DNA from 4 places in the Sporomusa termitida genome. Region 1 is predicted to be linked to each of the others. Evidence: riboswitches for the same ligand, from Rfam matches in the RefSeq annotation. Region 1 holds a riboswitch; each other region holds the start of a gene.
The links. A riboswitch is a leader RNA that binds a small molecule or an ion and turns the genes downstream of it on or off. The one in region 1 is predicted to bind molybdenum cofactor.

Region 1 (4,865 bases):
TACGGTCAATCCCGGCATTCTCAATTTCATCAATCAGGATAATCGGCGACGAACTTAAGTATGCCGTATCAGCAATCATAAGCGCCCGCGATTGGCCGCCGCTCAGCGCAGTAACAGGTGTGTCCGGCTGAAAGGGTTCACCGGCCAGTCCGTTAGCCTTATCCACAATATGCTGGATAATGTCCCGGTCTTGTTCAACCATTCTGCTCTCGGCATGCATCCCGACAAACTCACGGACTGTCAGATCCATAATGAAATTCATATTTTGTGATAATTGCGCCACCAGCTTATGTTCAACGGCAAATCTCCTGGTCATGTCCGGAACTTGCCCATTGACCAGAATCTGGCGTTTGGTCGGCGTATCCCCTTGGGCAACCCATTCTATATCAGCCAGCAGCCTGCTTTTTCCCGAACCGGTTGGACCAACGATACAGATAATTTCACCAGCCCGGATCGTTAAGTCAATGTTTTCCGGGTTGCCGTTTTTATCAATGCCGCCGCAAATGGTTACCGTTGTGATCGTTTTTGCTTTTACTTTTAATTTTTCCATTTGGACCATAAAGGCACTAAACTGCGTTTTAAGTTCCTCATAGCCTAATCCCAAATCCTGCAGCTGGTCTTCAGTAAGGGTCTCAAAGTACAGCTGCACCGTCTGACCGTCATTCCGGTTGCCCGCCGGCAAAGACGAAAAAAAATCAAGCGCATGGGGATAATCAATAAATAACTGCCGCAAAGACAACGCCGCTAATACTTCCCACATAACCATCCGCCTTTCTGAGCATTGTTTTATAGCAAATCCATCTTGCGCACATTGCCCATTTGAAAATCCACACCCACTCGCGTTTGTCCCAAACAGTAGGAGCAAACGGCAGCAGGCATAGAAAAACGCAGACTGCAGCCACCTAACGAATCCCACGGAGCTGCCGTTTTAAATAAACGGCTCACTTCCTGAGCGCCCTGGCCGGTAATGCCATTAACATAAACAATGACCGCCCCGGGATTGGCCTGCTTGACGCGAAAGGCAAATACCTCCCGTTCCGCCTGCGAAACAATATCCCCTTTGGTGATTACGATAATATCAGCCAGTTTCAGCATCGGACCAATTTTGCGGGGTGTATTTACACCGCTAAGATTATCGATAATACACACAGCCATTACGCCGCGAATATGGGGCGAGCAGCGATTGCACAGACCGGCACTTTCAGTAATTAAAAGATCCAGGTTCTGTTTGATCCCCCACTCCAGACAGTCCTGGATATTTGTCACAAAAAAATGATCAGGGCATAAGTTGCCCGATAGTCCGGTCTTGACAAGGACATTGTTTTTTTCATATAGTTTCTGATCCTGGGTTGAGAGACAGTCAAATTTGATCACGCCGGTTTTTACACCGTCCCCCTGTAAGGCTTTAATAATGTTAAGAATTACTGATGTTTTGCCGGCCGAAGGCGGCCCGGCCACTGTGATTAGCTGCATAATATTCCCAATCTCCTATCAATAATATAACTGCCGCATCTCTGCTCCGGCAAATGTTTTATAACTCAAATTTAACACAAACTCGCAAAAATAACTACAATTAAGTCAATATGTAAATAATCAGTATTTGCATTATTTTTTTTTTTGCAATATAATAATACTATTCCCAACATAAACAAACTATATATTTATATTAACCTTGTTTATGTTTGTTTATATTCATTTTTGTTTATGGGGTTCTGAAAATCAGTTTATGTTTTATAATAACTCAATTCTGCGGGTAAATCAATTCTGTTAGACCTGCCACCAGTGGCCGTATTGTTAAATCCAGTTTCTTAATCCTCTAATAGCAATCACAAAAATGTAAATAATACATTGCTCCTTAGCCGAATTGCCTAACCCTTTTATGGCATGGCGCTCGGCCGACCGGTATAGCGGGAAACTGCTATGCTTCCCGTTTCTTTGGAAAGGATGCATTTTTTTGAGGCGGCGCAATCTCTGCGTCTATTTTGTGTTAAAACAAACCCCGCCAAAAATAATTGCCAGGCCTTCTCCAGGGAAGATTGGAAATTATTCTATGCAAAAGGTAGGGTGAGGCATATATGGGAACTTCAGCTTTTACGTTAATAATTGACGACATCGCAGTGGATACACTCCCGCTTTTCATTCAACTTGCTGCCGATACGGCTTCGGTTTATAAGGAAATCGATCTGCTCTATGAAACAGATAAGACCGGCTTTCAAAGCGCCGCCGCCCGCTCCTCTTATGCTAATCATGCCTTATTTACGACCGGCGGCATCGACCGGCAGATTTATGCTGCCAAATATTTGGGGATCATGCTTGCCGCAATAGAAGCGGGCCAAAACTCGCCCTTATTTAAAAAAGCGATCACCATTATGACCAAACGCTGGCATGTATTGTATTGCCACATCAGGGATTGTGAAACCTTTGATTTAGCCAAGGTGATTAAACCCCACTATTACTCCAAACCGGTAAAGGACAGCTATAAGCACAATCTGCTGACAGGGGCAGCCACCCGCTACATCCGGTCTTTTATCACCTTATACCCTTCCATTGACCTGCCGCTGCAAGCCACTTTGAAGTTTTCGCTGTTTATGGCCTGCGCTGTGGGCCGGCCGGTCATTGTATCAGATCCGGAACTTCTTTCAGTCATTCAAACAATCAGCAGTGCCTTAGACAATACCCGGGAAATCAGTTTATTAAAAAGCAGGTTAAATAAATCAGCAGTCAAAAAAATGGCCCGCTATCTAAAAAATGTCATTTATCAAAAGATATTTCAAAATTATCTCGACCCCTGGCAGGATGACCGCCTCCTGGAAGGGTTTGCCCACTGTAATGCTTATCTCTCGGCCGAAGAGGGTATTTCGCTGCTTTCGCCGACCTTGATTGCCCAGATCAAGGAGCGGGACGTTGAACTCCTCTGCCGCCTGTATATTGTAAAAATGGCTGCCGAAACCTTCCGCGCCGGTCAGGTAAAGAAAACGAAAGAAGAAATGGAATTAGATTGTGCTGAATTCGTCATGTTGGGTTTAAATCTGCTTGACTTTGTAAGAGAGTATAAAAAAGCTAAAAAGTATTATTTTGAACATAATGCTGCTTATCTGTACCCGGAAGTGGATAATCTAAAAAAACAGCTAAGTGATTACGAACTGGAAATCCGGCGGCTAAAAACAGATTTAACAGCCAAAAACAAATTATTGGCAGCCAAAGAAGAAGAAATTAACGACCTGGCTGTCAAGCAAGAATTTGTCCTTAATTCAATGTTCACGGAGAAAAAGCTGCCGCAAACCAGCTGTCAGCCTCAACAGAATGTACTTAACGGCCAAGTCAGCAATGTCAGGGCAATGCCAGCCGGCAACCTTACAGCAATATCCGAGCAGCTCCCTGACTCAGAGTCTGCTATAAAACTGCTGGCCACTGTGCAGGCACTGGTTATCGGCGGTGCCGATAGCTGGCAGGCAAAATTGAAAGCCAAGCTGCCTCATTTTACCTATCTGGCCGGCGATGCCGCCGGTTTTGATGAAGCCCTGCTTCTTCATGCCGATATTGTTTTTGCCAATGTGCGCTGTAAATTTAGTCACGGTTGCTTCTATAAGATGATCAAGCTGGTCCGCCAGCATGAAAAACAATTGGTATTCCTGTCTAAAACAAATATTCCCCTGACAATCCGGCAAATGGCAAATGCCGCCGGCCCTCCTGCCCCTGACAGCAATACCCTTGAATACAGCGCGATCGGCTGTGCGGTTGAATTATAAATTTAAGGGCATAATAAAGAAACTACCTGATTGGGTAGTTTTTTTATTATGCCTGCTATAATCAACCGCAGTTGTTTAGGGTTAGGTTATGTTTAAATGCCAAGTCTGATCCCCGCCTTGATCAGCGCCTTGACCTGTATAAAGCATTATACCCGACAACATAAACTAACCAAACTCAACTTATTGTTATCATATTGTTAGATATTCATCGTATTCAAGAGATATATTGCAGTATAGCTAGATATATTTATATTTCGGATGAATTTGACGAAATATATCAGTATTTATTGATTTTTATTATATAATATGCTATATTGTAACTAAGCAAATTACCAAATAAAGGAGTGACAGAGCTATGAAAATCAGTGGCAGAAACAAACTGGAAGCAACCGTAAAAGAAGTGGTAAAGGGTGCCGTTATGGCCAAAGTTGTCATGGATTGTAAAGGCAGTGAACTGGTAGCAGCAATTACGGTAGACTCGGTGGAGGATTTAAAGCTGGCTCCGGGGGACAAGGTTACAGCATTGGTTAAAGCCACCGAGATGATGGTGCTTAAATAATTATAGGGAAAGTTATACTTTCCAGCACGACAAAAATCGGCTTGCCTAAAAGGCTTAGCCGATTTTTCCGTATTTAATTAAATTGATCCAGCGTCGGAATAATTCCGGGAACTAAACCCTGCACACCGGATCGCTAAGCAGAGCGTAAGCTTTAATAATGAATGGTAAATCAAAGAGGTTTTACTTTCATTTTATAAAATGCGGAAGTAAGGAGTATATGAAAAAGTACCCCAGGCATTTCACCTGGAGTACTGCAAGACATTTTTTATTTATCAGCTTTAGCCGCTTCTTCCTTCTTCTCGTGCAGATTTGCGGCCAAGGGACGAAAGGGGGTTACTGTCGAGATGGCGTGTTTATATACCAACTGCTGTTTACCGTCGTTTTCAATAATTACGGTGAAATTATCAAAACCCCTTACGGCTCCCCGCAGTTGAAACCCGTTAACCAGATATATAATTACCGGCACATTTTCTTTTCGTACTTGATTTAAAAAACTGTCTTGCAGATTAATGACTTTATTAGTCAAATGAAACCCCTCCGTATTCATGTTTCTACTT
Region 2 (4,865 bases), 1.1 Mb from region 1:
AAACTGGCTGGTGCCCTTGAAAGCCGCTGGCAGGAAAAGGCCTGCTGGTTGCATCCTCACAAGTAAAGCAGGGGTATTGCTATGAATACAGAGATCGTCTTTGCCACCGATAACGATGAAGAAGAGCTGCAGGAATTGTTTACAGAGTGCGGGATGGGGCTTGCCGGCGATATCGAGGAGCATCTGCTGATAAAACGGGATCATAAAATTATGGCCGGGGCGATGCTGGCCCAGGTTGATGACCACCGGTTTCATTTACTGGTATTTGCTGTAAGAGCGGACGCCCGCAACCAGGGGACCGGCCGGCATTTGCTGCAGGAACTGCTGCACAGACCGGGACACTATTGCCGGCCTGAGTTTGGCAGCCATCGTGCCCGGCCTTACCAGGTGACAACAGTTGCCAAAGGGGAAGCGGCCCGCTTTTATGAAAAAAACGGGTTTGCGGCCTGTGCTTTTTCCGCACTTGCCGCCCCTTATGACCGGCAGTGTGAGGCGTGCCCGGAACAAGCAGCCTGCCGGCCTGTGGCCATGCTGTTTGCGCGCTCCTGAAGCAAACCTGCAATATTACAATTAGGAGCGAAGCGGAAATGGAAGGAAGTTTTATTTTACTGGGGACCGGAGCCGGGCCAGGCTTACCGTCGTTCTTTTGCAACTGCGCCGGCTGTCAGGAAGCCAGACGAAAGCCGGAGCTGGCGCGGACCCGCAGCAGTGCGCTGCTGGACACCGGCGACAGCAAGATCCTTATTGACACCTCGCCGGATGTAAGGCGGCAGCTGCTCAGGGAAGGTATTGACCGGATTGATTATGTTTTTCTGACCCACTGGCATTATGATCATTTTGGCGGCCTGGGCGAGCTGGAGTACTACGTAAAACTGGCAAGGCGGGAACCGGTGCCCCTGTTTTTGCCGCCTAGTGCCGGGAAGCAGTTTGCGGCAGCCTTCCCCAATCTGGCGGATGTTTTTGCCGTCAGGTCCTGGGCATTTGGCCGGCAATACCTTTTCGGCGCAGTGGGCCTAACGCCGCTGCCGGCCAATCACGGCATCGAAACGGCCGGCTTTTTGCTGGCCGCCGGGGCTGCCAGGCTGGCTTATTTCCCCGATACAGCCGGACTGCCGGCCCTAAGCGCACAACAGGTGACCGGTGTGGACTGGCTGATCTGTGATGCAACCTTCCATGGTGACAACTGGTACCCTGATGTGCACATGTCCCTGGAACAAGCCATTGCTCTTGGCCGGCAGGTCAACGCCAGGCAGACGGTGCCCACTCATCTGGCCATCCACTACAGCCGGCCGGTGACCGCCAGGGAGCTGCAGGCAGAGGTGGCGCCCTATGGTAATGTGGTGGTGGCTTATGACGGTATGCATATTACGCTGTAGCCGCAGCTGAAAAGCTTATGGCGGCAATACCACAAGGAAGCGGGAGAAACAATGAAAAAGTCGCTGGGAGCAAAAGTGGTGGCCATGCCTTCGCCGGTATGGATCGTGGGAACGTACGGCGATCATGGCCGGCCCAATATTATGACCGTTGCCTGGGGCGGAATATGCTGTTCAGTCCCGCCGTGTATTGCCATAGCTGTGCAGCAGTCACGGTTAACCCATAGCAATATTACCAAACGCAAGGCCTTTACGGTGAATGTCCCCTCCAGGCACCATCTGGCTGCGGCCGATTATGCCGGTATTGCCTCCGGCAAATACACCGATAAGTTTGCCGTTGCCGGTCTCACTCCTGTCAGGAGTGAACTGGTCGATGCGCCTTATATCGGGGAATTTTTGCTGGTGTTGGAGTGTAAGCTGCTGCATACGGTTGCGCTTGGCGGCCATACCCAGTTTATTGGGCAGATCCTGGATGCCAAAGCCGATGCGGCTGTGCTCCGTGATAATGAAAATCCGGCGATGGCGAGTGTTAGCCCGCTTATTAGCAGTGCCGCCGACCGAAAGTATTATGCACTGGGTGAGTGCTTGGGACAGACCTATCACATTGGCTTACAGCTTGTGGATCAAGAAGAAGGGAAGAATGTATAAGACTGGCCTGTAAATTCCATAACAATTGACACTCCGAGCTGCATGACCTAAAGATATCTATGGTCTGTCAGTCTGGACCTGGCGGTTCACGGGGCAGTGGAAGAAATTCCACTACCTCCCATTTGGGAAAGGAGGCGTTTCATGAGTTTGAGATAAAACTTCTGTGCGCTTGCGGCACAGAAGTTTTTGTTTGGTAATAACTTTAGCAAGCTGTTACGCGCCGGGCGGCTTGAAGCATACGCAGCAGCGCAATATTCATTTTACCAGGAAGGAAGTGAGTCTATATGCTTGACAGTTATGCCAGAGAGGTCGACTATTTGCGCGTTTCGGTCACGGACAGGTGCAATTTACGCTGTAAGTACTGCATGCCGGCTGAGGGAATAGAAAGTCTTGGGCATACGCAGATACTGGCCCTGGAGGAGATTGTCCGGCTGGTCCGGGTGGCGGCCCGGGTGGGAATTCGCAAGGTAAGGTTAACCGGCGGCGAGCCGCTGGTTCGTAGAAATATCACAGACCTTGTTGCGCAAATCGCGGCGATTCCGCAAATTACCGAGATCGCGCTGACAACAAACGGGGTACTATTTGCGGACCTGGCCGCAGAGCTTAAAGCTGCCGGGCTAACCAGGGTGAATTTCAGTCTGGACAGTCTTGAGCCGGACTGTTTCCACTATATTACCAGCCGGGGGAATTTGATTGATGTGACCGGGGCTATTGCCAAGGCGCTGGCGCTGGGGCTGGCCCCGGTAAAAATAAACACCGTGGTTATGAAAGGGATCAATGACCATGAAATCCTTGCTTTTGTCAGGCTGGCCAAAGAAATGCCGCTCCATGTGCGGTTTATCGAGTTTATGCCGGTCGGGGACCTGCCCTTTTATCAGACGGACCGGATGGTAAGTGTTAGTGAGATCAAAGCAATTATTGCCCAGCAGTATGATTTATACAGCGGCCCGGCCGTACAGGGGAATGGGCCTGCCAAATGTTACCAGATAAACGGCGGCCTTGGCAGTATTGGCTTTATCAGCGCGATGAGCGATCATTTTTGTTCCGAATGCAACCGGCTGCGCCTGACTGCCGATGGCAAGCTGCGGGGCTGCCTGTTCGGCAAACAGGAAATTAATTTGAAAATGGCTCTGCAAAACGGGGCCAGTGATGAGAAACTTGCCCACCTGTTCAGCAAAGCAATCAGGGAAAAGCCGCGCTGTCATCATATGTCTGAAGGCTGGGGCGCCGATAATAAACGCAAGATGTATCAAATAGGGGGATGATGATGGATTTTACCCATTTTAATACGGCTGGTTATGCCCGGATGGTGGATGTCAGTGAAAAAACAGATACTGTACGCATCGCCACCGCCCAGGCGGTTGTCCGCATGCAGCCTGCTACCCTGCAGACGATCCGAAACGGCGGCATCAAAAAAGGGGATGTTCTGGCGGTTGCCCAGGTTGCCGGCATCATGGGGGCCAAGCAGACTGCCGGTTTTATTCCCATGTGCCATCCTTTGATGCTCACGTCGGTAGATATCAGCTTTGCCATCAATGAACCGGACGCCAGCATCACCATTTGCTGCCAGGTAAAAACAACCGGGAAGACCGGCGTGGAGATGGAGGCTATCAGCGGCGCCTCGATTGCGGCCATGACGGTGTATGATATGACCAAGGCGATTGACCGCTGGATGGAAATCAGCGATATCCGGCTATTGGAAAAAAGCGGCGGGAAGAGCGGCCATGTCAAACGGGAACAGTTGGGAGAGGGGATACCATGTATAAAACAGCAATTCTGATTATGAGTGATAAAGGCGCCCGCGGTAAGCGGCATGATGAAAGCGGCCGGCCGGTACAAGCATCGCCGGGGAGGTCCCGGGAATGACGAAAGTACTGGCAATAAATAGCAGTAAGGAAAAAGGCCAGCCCAAGCAAGCGGTGGCGAAAGGCTACTTTGCGCTGAACTGGGGGCTGCAGGGCGATGCCCACGCCGGCGACTGGCACCGGCAGGTAAGCCTGCTTGGCAATGAAAGTATTGATAAAATCAGAAGACTGGGCCTTGACAATCTGGCCACAGGCAGCTTTGCCGAAAACATTACCACCGCCGGCATCGTTTTATTTACGCTCCCGGTCGGCAGCCGGCTCAGGGTAGGCGAAACCGTGCTGGAGGTGACACAAATTGGTAAAGAGTGCCATAAGGGTTGTGCCATCCGGGAAAAAACAGGCGATTGTGTCATGCCCCGGGAAGGGATTTTTGCCAGGGTAATTACCCCGGGCTGGATAAAACCGGGGGATGAAATAGTGAGGCTCGACTAAATACGGTGTTAAGCAACAACAGAGAGGGTTGGAGATATGCAGATAGTCAGAGTGGAAGAAGCCATCGGCAACGTGCTCTGCCATGACATTACCCAAATAGTGCCTGGTGAATTCAAGGGCCAGGCGTTTAAAAAAGGCCACATCATTACCGAACAGGATATACCCAGGCTTTTGCAGCTGGGGAAGGAGCATTTATATGTATGGGAGGTTAAGGAAGGATTCTTGCATGAAAATGACGCCGGCCTGCGTATTGCCCGGGCAATACAAGGGGTCGGGCTTGCTCTGACTGAGCCCCGGGAGGGTAAAGTCAGTCTTGTAGCCGAGTATGACGGCCTGTTCACGGTAAATGAAGAGTTTTTAACAAGCATCAATATGATTGAGGAGATTGTTGCCGCAACCCGGAACAACCACAGACCGGTAAAAAAAGGGGATATCGTTGCCGGTGTCCGGGTTATTCCTTTGCTGATTGAGGAAGCGAAAATCAAAACAGTGGAAGCGATTGGACAAGCCGCCGCGGTCACGGCCGTTTCCCCATATCGCGCCTGTA
Region 3 (4,865 bases), 1.1 Mb from region 1:
TAAGTTTCTGGAAGTTCCGCAATTGCGTAAGCAGTGCAGTAACTAACCACAGGCAAAGGAGCGGATAAGATGGAAAGACAAAAAGCATCTCTTACCGGTGGGGTTATGGCGGCGGCCATAACCCTGTTTCTATGGTGGCAGGCAATTGCCGGCGGTGCAGCCGCCGGCAGCAATAACGGCCCTGCGGGTTATGCCGCCAGGGCGGCGCTTATTAACCCGGCAGTGCTGCAGGTGCTGCTGGCGAATAAAAAGGTTAAAGTGATTGATGTCAGGCCGCCGGAGCAATACCAAGCCGGGCATATTCCCGGGGCCATAAATATGGGGGTGAGTGATTATGCCGGTACCCCGGGAACGATTCCGGAGCTTGGCCACCTGGCGGCGGTGCTGGGCAAGCGGGGAATTACAAATCAGGATACCCTGGTTCTATATGCCGGCAACGATAAACACGGGCCGGCATATAGTGCTCATTTATGGTGGCTGCTGGACATGGCCGGCCATTATAAGGTAAAGCTGCTGGACGGAGGTTTGCGTGCTTGGGAAACGGCAGGGTACGGAATAACCGACAGGGCCGCGGCGGCCGCGGCCGGCCATTTTCAGATCATTGGACCGGAAACCGGCAAATTAGCGGTAATGGCCGAGGTACTGGCGGCTGTGGAGCAGCCTGATCCCGGCACGGTTATTCTCGATGTCCGGGAATGGCCGGAGTTCGCCGGTGCCGTTCAGGCCCCGGGGGCGGCCAGGCCGGGACGGATCCCCGGGGCCGTGTGGCTGTACTGGGCCGATACTCTAAACGGTGATCAAACCCTTAAAACTGCCGGCGAATTGAAGCAATTATTCGCAGCCAGGGGCGTTACGCCGGATAAAAGAGTTATTATTTATTGTCAGGCCGGTGTTCGTGCCGCTCATACCGCCTATGTGCTAAGCGAGCTGCTCGGGTACAAACAGGTACAAAATTACGCAGGGTCCTGGGCGGAGTGGAGTCGAAACAGGGAATTGCCGGCAGACAGCGGCCGGATTGCCGGGCAGGAACAAGGCGGCAGTCCTAATTTGAGACAGGCGGCAGGCCTGTGAGTCTCCCCGTAAAGGATCTTACGGCCTGTTAAACCTTGCGATCAGGCAATCCAGCGGCCGGATGACCGGGTTCAGGGTACAGGCGTAGCAAAACGGGACAAAAGGTGAAAATCTGTCCTGATTTGAATCTTGACGGGGGGCGTAAATGGTGCAATACTCAAAGCAACAAAGCCAACAGGAGGGACTATCATGCCATTCACATTACAGGCGGCGACGGCCGTATGGAATAAGATCCAGCAAGGCGACCAGACAGCCACTTCGTTAACGGCATTTATGGGCAATCTGGCCATGGATTTGGCAGACTATCAATCCCACCAGGATATAGAAAAAAAGCTAAGAGAGATTTTTCAGCAGGCCGGCGTGGAATACCCGGAGTCCACCCATGTGCTGCATCTGAAAACAACACTATTGACTGCGCTGAGCCGGCTTGATGCCGGCTAGCGGTAAACGCTAGACCGTTATGTGCTGGTCCTGTAATCCCTATTGCGGCGGCTGTAAGCCGCCTAAGGAAAAACCGGCCCCCTGCCCGGCCTGTGGCACCTATAATTTCCCCGAACGCAAGAACTGCAAGCAATGCGGCGCAGACCTGCCGCCGCCGAAAGCACGGCCAACCGTTATGTGCCTATATATTGGGAAACTGTGTGCGAATCCCTGTAACAAGCATAAAAAGCCATCGCAGGACGGGCTGGTAAAAACCTGTAAATGGCATACGCCTCCCGCCGGCATGGCCGGTCCGGCTGCCGGCGGTGAAGACGGCACAGAATAGGCGGCTGTACCGGCTTTGGCTGTAGCGTTCCAGCGGGGCGGCAGCCTGTTTGCCGGCGGTTTATTCTATACCAAAGGAGAGTGGGAAGTGGAATATCCGTCTTTTACAAATACAGAATTCGGCAGCGAGACGATTATAATGAACAAAGGGGAATATGTGCTGCTTAATATGGTGGATAAAACCAGTGTTCCTTTGGGGAAAACGACGGAAGCAGCCAAACAGAAGCTTGTTGCCATCAATAAAGGACAGTTCGCCTGTTAAATACTGTGAGCTAATACAGTACTAATGACGAATTTTGTCAAAAAATATAGCTACTACATACTTTCTTAACAGGACTTATGGCGAACGTATTAGAATAATACATAATTACAAGAGAGTTCCGAGTTGTCATATCCCCCTGGGGGAGGTGATGACCGAAAGGTATGAAAAGTAATTTTTGTGCCTGCCCAATTGTGCGAAGGAAGTCTGGAAAAACCAGGCTTCTTTTTTTATATGTGTATTAATTCTCAATCTGCGGTCATGCGTGCCGTCCAAGCAATTTGCAGTATTTTATAAATCTGTCTGTTAGAAAAAATAAGGGGGAGCTGTAGTTGATGGTTATGAAGCACACTCATGATGTCTCAGGCTTACAGACCGGGTACTTTATTGCTAACAGGGGGCTACTCTCACGGGAACGGTGGCAGGCCATACTGCGATGTAAGCAGGATTTTCTGCAGAATGAAGCAGAAGATCCGCGGAATTACCCGTACATGGACCAGGAAGTCGCCGCCTCGTGGATCAGATCCCGTAAGTGGGGGGTGAATCCTTATTCGGTAGTTACCAATTCCAATTTAAGCCCGCAAAAATTATCTGAAATTTTAAACAAAAATCATGCTCTGATTGAGGCAACCAAGAATCTGGCCCAAACATTTAAAAAAATTATCGTCGAGTGTGGCTACATCTTTTACTTATTCGACATAGACGGCGTTATCCTGCTGAATGAAGGCAGCCTGGAAAGCTTCACCTCGCTGCCTGAATATGATTCCCGGACAGGTATTGTTGCCAGTGAGGATGCGGAAGGGACTACGGCCCATGAACTGTGTTTCCGTCTTAAACGGCCTGTGCAGCTGCTGGGGCCGGAGCATTACTGTGTGGCCTTTCAAAACAGTATTGCCTCGGCGGTGCCAATCACAAATGAAGCAGGCGAGATTCAGGCCGCCCTGGTGCTGGTCAGTCAGCCGCTGCTGAATACGCCGGAAGAAGAAACCCTTAAAAAGCTGGGGCCCCATAGCATGGGTTTGCTTATTTCTATGGCTATGGTCATTGAGAACCAGCTCTACCTGAAAAGGGCCAATGCTGCTTTATATGTTGCCAATGAAAGGGCCGATGCCTTCAACCGGCAGATGCAGATTAACCAGGATAAGGTTGCCACTATGAATAATGTACTGACGGCTATGCTGGCGTTTATTGACGACGGCGTTGTCGCCATTGACGCCGACGGGCAGATCCTGTATATCAATCCGGCCGGTACCCGGATTCTGAAGCTTAGAGCCGAAGAGGCACATAACCGCAATATCAATGAATTTCTTGGCAACAATTCCTCTTTGCTGGCGTTAGTGAAAAAAGGTGAGAGTGTTTCGACGGAAGAAAGGCTGTGCGTGGGGGCCGACAGAAGCTTCTATCATGTCAGTATCCGGCCGGTGCTAAACCAGTATACCCAGGAATTAGAGGTCGCCCTGTTAAAAATCAGTGGGGCGGAAAAGGTCGCCATTCAGCAAAACAGCAGGGCCGGCAGTACGTCTGCCTATACCTTTGCAGATATTATCAGTGAGAATAAGGAGTTTAAAAAAAGTATGGCTTTGGCGCGGCGCTTTGCCAGTTCACCGGAGAACATTCTGGTGGTGGGGGAAAGCGGGACAGGCAAGGAACTGTATGCCCAGGCCATCCATAATGTGTATTGCCCGCAAGGCCCGTTTATGGCCGTAAACTGTGCGGCTATGCCCCGGGAGTTAATTGAAAGCGAACTGTTTGGGTATGAAGGCGGCAGTTTTACCGGTGCCGAACGGAGCGGCAGAGCCGGTAAGGTTGAACTGGCCCATGGCGGCACCCTCTTTCTCGATGAGATTGGCGACATGCCGCTGGAGGTGCAGGCTGTGTTACTGAGAACGCTGGAAGACAAGCAAATCATGCGGGTTGGCGGCAGCCGTTCCAAGAAAGTTGATTTCAGGCTGATTGCGGCTACCAACAAAGATATTTATAAAATGGTAAAAGAAAATCTGTTTCGCGAGGACCTTTACTTCCGCTTATCGGTACTGACAATTAATATCCCGCCGCTGCGGGAGCGCGGCAACGACATTAAACTCCTCAGTGAATTTTTCGTGGAAAACTATTGCCGGAAACAAGGCTGGCAGGTTCCCAAACTCAGCCCGGCAGCGCAGAAAAAAATCAATGAATACCAATGGCCCGGCAATGTGCGGCAATTGCAAAACGCAATGATTTATGCGGTAAATACTGCCCAGGGTGAGCTGATTAAGCCGGAAAATCTGCCCAACTACATTATTCTGGAAACCTGTCCGCTGAAGATAGAGGAGTTTACAAACCGCAAAGGCCAGGCCGGCGAGCTGCTCTGCCTGGAAAACCTGGAGAAAGTTGCGATACAAACGGCGTTGCTGCATGCCGATAATTATGTGCCGGGCGCAGCCCAGATCCTGGGCATCAGTCGCTCTACCCTGTACAGAAAACTGAAAGACTATGACATTGAATATTAATATACTGGCTGGTGGCAGAGGGGCTGTCACCCTAAGCGAGCCTCCAAAGCACAGAAATGACGGCAACCGGCCGTAGCCGGGAGCCGTCCGTTTGGAAAATCAGGTTTGTGAAATACCGGCAATTACAGCAGCTTATACAACCAGCGAGAGTGGAGCACTTAGGCCGGGGCAGAAGGCTGCAGGCCCTGCCGCCAGCTGTTTGCAGGGGGAATTTAAAAGCGCAGTGCAAGGTTGTTATACCCTACACATGCGCTTGGCTTTGATGTCTGCTATAGCCTCAC
Region 4 (4,865 bases), 2.3 Mb from region 1:
CTGCAATCCGTATTGCTTTATTTTCCTATAAAGAGTGGACTTACTAAGACCTAATATTTTCGCTGCATAGCGAACATGGTTATTGGAATTATCGAGAGCTTTTTTAATGACCTCTTTTTCCATTTCTTTGACGGAAAGATTAACTGTCAGCGCCTCATTACCGGTTATTGATTCTATTTCCTCTACCGTTGTTTCGATTACCTCTTTTGCCGGCAGGACAGGAGTGGGAGAAGCGTTTACTATTTCATCCGGAAGATGTTCAGGATAGATAATACCGTCAGTGTTCATGCACACCGCATAGGAGATTGCGTTACTTAACTGGCGAATGTTCCCGGGCCAGTTATACTGCAATAATATATATTTCGCCGCGTTGCTTAAAATAGGTTTATCGATAGACTCCGCATTAGAGTAAGTAGTAATAAAGTGATCCATCAGTTGAACAACGTCTGAGCCTCGTTCCCTTAATGGTGGTATATTGAGCTTAAATACGGATATACGGTAGTATAAATCCTCCCGGAATAATTCTTTCTTAACTAGTTCTAACAGATTTTTATTCGAAGCGGCAACCAAGCGGAAATCAACAGGAATGTAGCGGGTACCGCCCAAGCGCATAATCATTTTATCTTCCAATACCCTAAGCAGGACGGCCTGAAGCGCTACAGGCATATCGCCAATTTCATCAAGAAAGAGCGTACCGCCGCTGGCTTGTTCAATTTTCCCGGGTTTGCCGATGCGTTCGGCGCCGGTAAATGCCCCTGGCTCATAACCAAATAATTCGCTTTCGATTAGATTTTTGGGAATTGCCGCACAGTTTACGGCTATAAAGGGGCCATCCGGCCTGCTCTCATTATGGATTGCCTGGGCAAAGACCTCTTTGCCTGTTCCGCTTTCCCCTTGTATAAGTACATTAAAATTGTAGCGGGCAAATCTTTTTGCCAAACTTTTTAATTTTAAGGATTGGGGAGAAGTGCCTACTATGTTTTCAAACGTAAATCTCGTTGTAAAACCATTGCCTGAATACCCTTTAAGTGTTTGGTTAACTGGTTTAAGCGTTATTAAGTAACCTATATTATTATTATTATAATTCTTTATTGGCTGGATCAGGCCCGAAAATAATTTTTGCTTTGTTTTTTTAATACTAATATTAGTATTTATACTGGGTTTTTCGGTCTCGAAAATAGACTGGACAAAAGGCTTGTTTTCAATAATGTCGCTAATCTGTGAACCTACAAGTTCTTGGGGAAGATGCTTGAATATTGCATCGGCAGCTTCGTTAGCTTTTGTAATCACCCCGCACTCGTTAAGCATAATCATAGCATCTTCTGTGCCTGTAAGCGCAATATGAAACAATTCCTTATTTACTGAAAGCTGAAACTCCTTCTGTATTGTTTCCGCCATAATAACAGCAAGGCCCAGTGAATATGGATTTTGACGGTCAAAGCGCGGGCTGCATATAGTCAGCGTTCCTTCCAGATTGCTGTTCGCGTCAAAAATAGGCGCAGATGAGGCAGAAATATTATTAAATATTCGGCAGAAATGTTCGGGTCCGCAAAGCTGAATGGGAGTCCTAAAATGTATACACAGATCATGCGCACAGGTTCCGATAGTTTCCGCTGTCCAAATTGTACCCGGACTAATGCGGAACTTATTTTTCCCCAAAGCGTGAACAACACGAAGAATAAGGCCATTTTCATCGCTTAGGAAAATATAGGACTCAATAAGGGACAGCATATTTTCCAATTGGGAGATATAGGGGCTTGCGGCTTGAATCAAAAAGTTTTTTTCTTTAATTCGGTTTTCGAAAGAAACTGCATCCATAAGGGGCGGATTACTATAAACTAAAGGGTCAAGACCATTTTCACTTGATCTTATCCATGACTCTACTATTTCCGGCCGAACCAGGCTAACTTGAGCTGGCGTAATTTTTTTTTGGAGCAAATCCATTTTCTGCTGCTTAATATTCTCTATAAGAATATTATTCTCGGCATTAATGCGTTGAGCATTGATATTATTTAAATTTTGTATAATGGGGCTGATTAAATATTCCAGAGGTTGCATAATGACGCTCCCTTTCTTACCTGTACTTTTCTCCTGGTTTCCTTATCCCCCTATCCATTGGCAAAATTGTCGTATTTATTTCAGTTTTCTTTCTATTTTATCGCTGGAGTGGCTGCAAATAAAAAATCAGCTTTGCCAAATTCAGCTTCCTTTCAACAGGGAGTACTTGAAAAATAACCTGGCAGTTCCTCCGGTCCGCAACTGCCAGGTTAAGCCGTCCGCCCTTTGTGTTGCTTCCAACCGGTATTCTTGGTAATAAACCGTATGTCTCTAAACGACACAACACAACTCCAAGCAGGCCGGCTTGTGCATGTATGGCTTGCAGAATCGAGATGCAAAAAAGCAAAGGAAGTCCCCCGGAAGGACTTCCTTTGCTCAAAGGCAGGCATGAAAATTACTTCTCACACCCTTACGGTCATCACTTCCCCCTGAACTGGAAATGATGACTCGGAACTCGCTCTTCATCTATAATGTTCTATTTTTCATTATGGGATAAAATACTGCTTTGTTTGATAATTCTATTCTACGGGCCAAGTCAGGCTATTGTCAAGATATTATTAATCAATTTGGGACACGGGTATGTCACAATTAAGAAATTATGTCCCAGCCTAGCTAAATAAGGCGCATATTTTTGGGGTTTGACCTATGGCACAATACTTGCATCAAATTATATAGTAAGCCGCACGGTTCGCATTGCTATTTGGCTTAGGTGTATTCCCGGTTATTATCAATAAAAATTAACTAGATAAGGGGTGGTTCATGTCAGTGAAGCGTGGTTTTGTTTTGAGGAAAAAATAAAATAGAGAGGACATGATGAAAATGAATCGTTGGGAAAAGCTTGAGCACAAGCCAGCGCCATTGTTCGCCCCTGCTTTTGGACCACTTGCGGGAATAAGGGTATTGCTCAATGGAACGGTTGTGGCGGCTCCCTTCTGTGCTACGATGATGAGTGACTTTGGCGCCGAGGTAATTGCGCTTGAACGGCCCAAAGTAGGCGGCGATCCTGCCCGCCATCAGCGACCGCAGATTGCGGAAGGAAACAAGCATATCGGTGGCGGCTGGGTGCAAAACTCCAGAAACAAACTAAGTTTCGCACTGGAGACCAACCTGAATATACCGGAATCCAGAGAAATCTTTTTGTCCCTGATTAAGAATTCTGATGTTTGGATTGAAAATATGGTTTGGATTGACAAGCTGGGTATCTCCGACGAAATGCTAATGGAGGTCAACCCCAAATTAGTTATCTGCCACATTAGCGGTTACGGGACTTCTGGCTTTGGCGGTGATCAAAGACAAATAAACCGACCCGGCTATGACCCCTTGGGGCAATCTGAATCCGGGTGGGCTTTGCTGCAGGGTTATCCTGACCGTGAGCCCTACTATGCGCAGCAGTATATAGGCGACTACCTGACAGGTTTAATCGCAGTCAATGGCATCCTGATGGCTTATATGAATGCGCAAAAAACCGGCAAGGGCCAAAGCATCGATGCTAGCTTGACTGAAAGCTGGATGAGGCTGATGGATGACAACTTTGTACTCTGGACCACTAGCCAAACCCTCAAACACAGACAGGGGATTATGCAAACCGCTTTCCAGCCGGCCGGTGTTTTTGAATGTGGAGACGGAGGCTATATTAATCTTGGTTCCTATGGCAAAACAGCTTACAATAACGTATTAAAAGGCTTTGGCATCGACTCGGAGAAATACTCCTACGAAGAATGCAGCAGCTCACCTGAAGCAGTTGCCAGTCCGTTGGGCCGTGAATTGGATGGTATTTTCAAAAAATTCTTCAAGGAACATACGGCCCAGGAAGCAATAAACATCTGCATTGACAACAAGATCTCAGCAGCACATATTAAAACCGCTGAGGAAGTTTACAATGAACCCCACTGGCACCTGAGAGGTGACTGGGTAAAATACACCGATCAGACGCTAAACAAGGACGTTGAAGCCTTTGGTATTATACCCAAGCTCTCAGAAACCCCGGGGCAGGTATGGCGTGGCGCCCCGGCCCTGGGCCAGGATACTAGCAGGGTACTTACCGAACTTCTTGGCTACAACGAAAACGAAATTGAAGCCTTAAAAGGCAAGGGGGTAATTGATTAAAGCATTGTTTTTAAAAAACAGCTAATAGCAGCGTACAGCAATGAAGGGTTGGCAGCGGCATAGTCGCTCCAACCCCGTTTCTTTATTCTATATTATACTGCAGTAGACAAACATGGCTAAAAATTCGCAAGCATAATTAATTTGGGACACATGGTTTCACAAATAAAAATGTTTGTCCCAAAGCCCAGTTTGACTGGCGAAAACCGGGGTTTTATCGTTTGGCACAATACTTGCAACATTAAAAAGAATGTAGAATGCATACTGCTCTTTTGTCGACTGTGTAAGCCTGTGAAATCAAGAGATTTCCACAGAAAATCATGTAACTTATAGAGAGGAGTGAAATAGCATGTGTTTTAGACCGCCTGAAATAAAAAAGCCGATAATATGTCCGGCCTGTGGGGCGAGGAACCCAGGGATCAATACAAAATGCAAGAAATGCGACAAGCCACTACCTGTTGAGTCTAAATAAAGGAATACTTGGCATCAGCCGGGGAACCCCCCGCTGAGGTTAGTGGGAGAGTGAGTATTTAAAGGAGGTGACCCAAAGCGCGCAGGATAGTCACACAGGAATTATTTAAAACCTAAATTTTCAAAGGAGGAAGCTATATGTCCGGAAAAGAATGGCAGTGGCAGGAAGGCGAATATACGGTAACCCGTTCTACTCATTGGTCAGGACCGGGTTGTCATGATGGATGCGGCCT

Region 2: linked by a shared signal. The riboswitch ahead of moaA (GTP 3',8-cyclase MoaA) and the one ahead of SPTER_RS09520 (hypothetical protein) in region 1 are both predicted to bind molybdenum cofactor.
Region 3: linked by a shared signal. The riboswitch ahead of SPTER_RS15165 (sigma-54 interaction domain-containing protein) and the one ahead of SPTER_RS09520 (hypothetical protein) in region 1 are both predicted to bind molybdenum cofactor.
Region 4: linked by a shared signal. The riboswitch ahead of SPTER_RS20395 (sigma-54-dependent Fis family transcriptional regulator) and the one ahead of SPTER_RS09520 (hypothetical protein) in region 1 are both predicted to bind molybdenum cofactor.

What each region holds. Positions count from the first base shown of each region.
Region 1 is NZ_CP036259.1:2,071,916-2,076,780, reverse strand. Features, by position in the region: gene SPTER_RS09530 (ATP-binding cassette domain-containing protein) at 1-760, opposite strand, end outside; gene SPTER_RS09525 (GTP-binding protein) at 787-1,473, opposite strand; molybdenum cofactor riboswitch at 1,841-1,962, shown strand; gene SPTER_RS09520 (hypothetical protein) at 2,076-3,749, shown strand; gene SPTER_RS09515 (TOBE domain-containing protein) at 4,105-4,308, shown strand; gene hfq (RNA chaperone Hfq) at 4,574-4,834, opposite strand.
Region 2 is NZ_CP036259.1:3,191,483-3,196,347, reverse strand. Features, by position in the region: gene nrfD (NrfD/PsrC family molybdoenzyme membrane anchor subunit) at 1-66, shown strand, start outside; gene SPTER_RS15095 (GNAT family N-acetyltransferase) at 82-549, shown strand; gene SPTER_RS15090 (MBL fold metallo-hydrolase) at 588-1,376, shown strand; gene SPTER_RS15085 (flavin reductase family protein) at 1,428-2,021, shown strand; molybdenum cofactor riboswitch at 2,041-2,170, shown strand; gene moaA (GTP 3',8-cyclase MoaA) at 2,306-3,286, shown strand; gene moaC (cyclic pyranopterin monophosphate synthase MoaC) at 3,283-3,801, shown strand; gene SPTER_RS15070 (MOSC domain-containing protein) at 3,884-4,318, shown strand; gene SPTER_RS15065 (molybdopterin-binding protein) at 4,355-4,865, shown strand, end outside.
Region 3 is NZ_CP036259.1:3,213,056-3,217,920, reverse strand. Features, by position in the region: gene SPTER_RS15190 (aquaporin) at 1-46, shown strand, start outside; gene SPTER_RS15185 (sulfurtransferase) at 70-1,071, shown strand; gene SPTER_RS15180 (hypothetical protein) at 1,261-1,512, shown strand; gene SPTER_RS15175 (hypothetical protein) at 1,532-1,837, shown strand; gene SPTER_RS15170 (hypothetical protein) at 1,853-2,098, shown strand; molybdenum cofactor riboswitch at 2,203-2,316, shown strand; gene SPTER_RS15165 (sigma-54 interaction domain-containing protein) at 2,431-4,584, shown strand; gene SPTER_RS15160 (hypothetical protein) at 4,676-4,865, shown strand, end outside.
Region 4 is NZ_CP036259.1:4,394,588-4,399,452, forward strand. Features, by position in the region: gene SPTER_RS20395 (sigma-54-dependent Fis family transcriptional regulator) at 1-2,058, opposite strand, end outside; molybdenum cofactor riboswitch at 2,409-2,523, opposite strand; gene SPTER_RS20400 (CoA transferase) at 2,878-4,164, shown strand; gene SPTER_RS20405 (molybdopterin-dependent oxidoreductase) at 4,771-4,865, shown strand, end outside.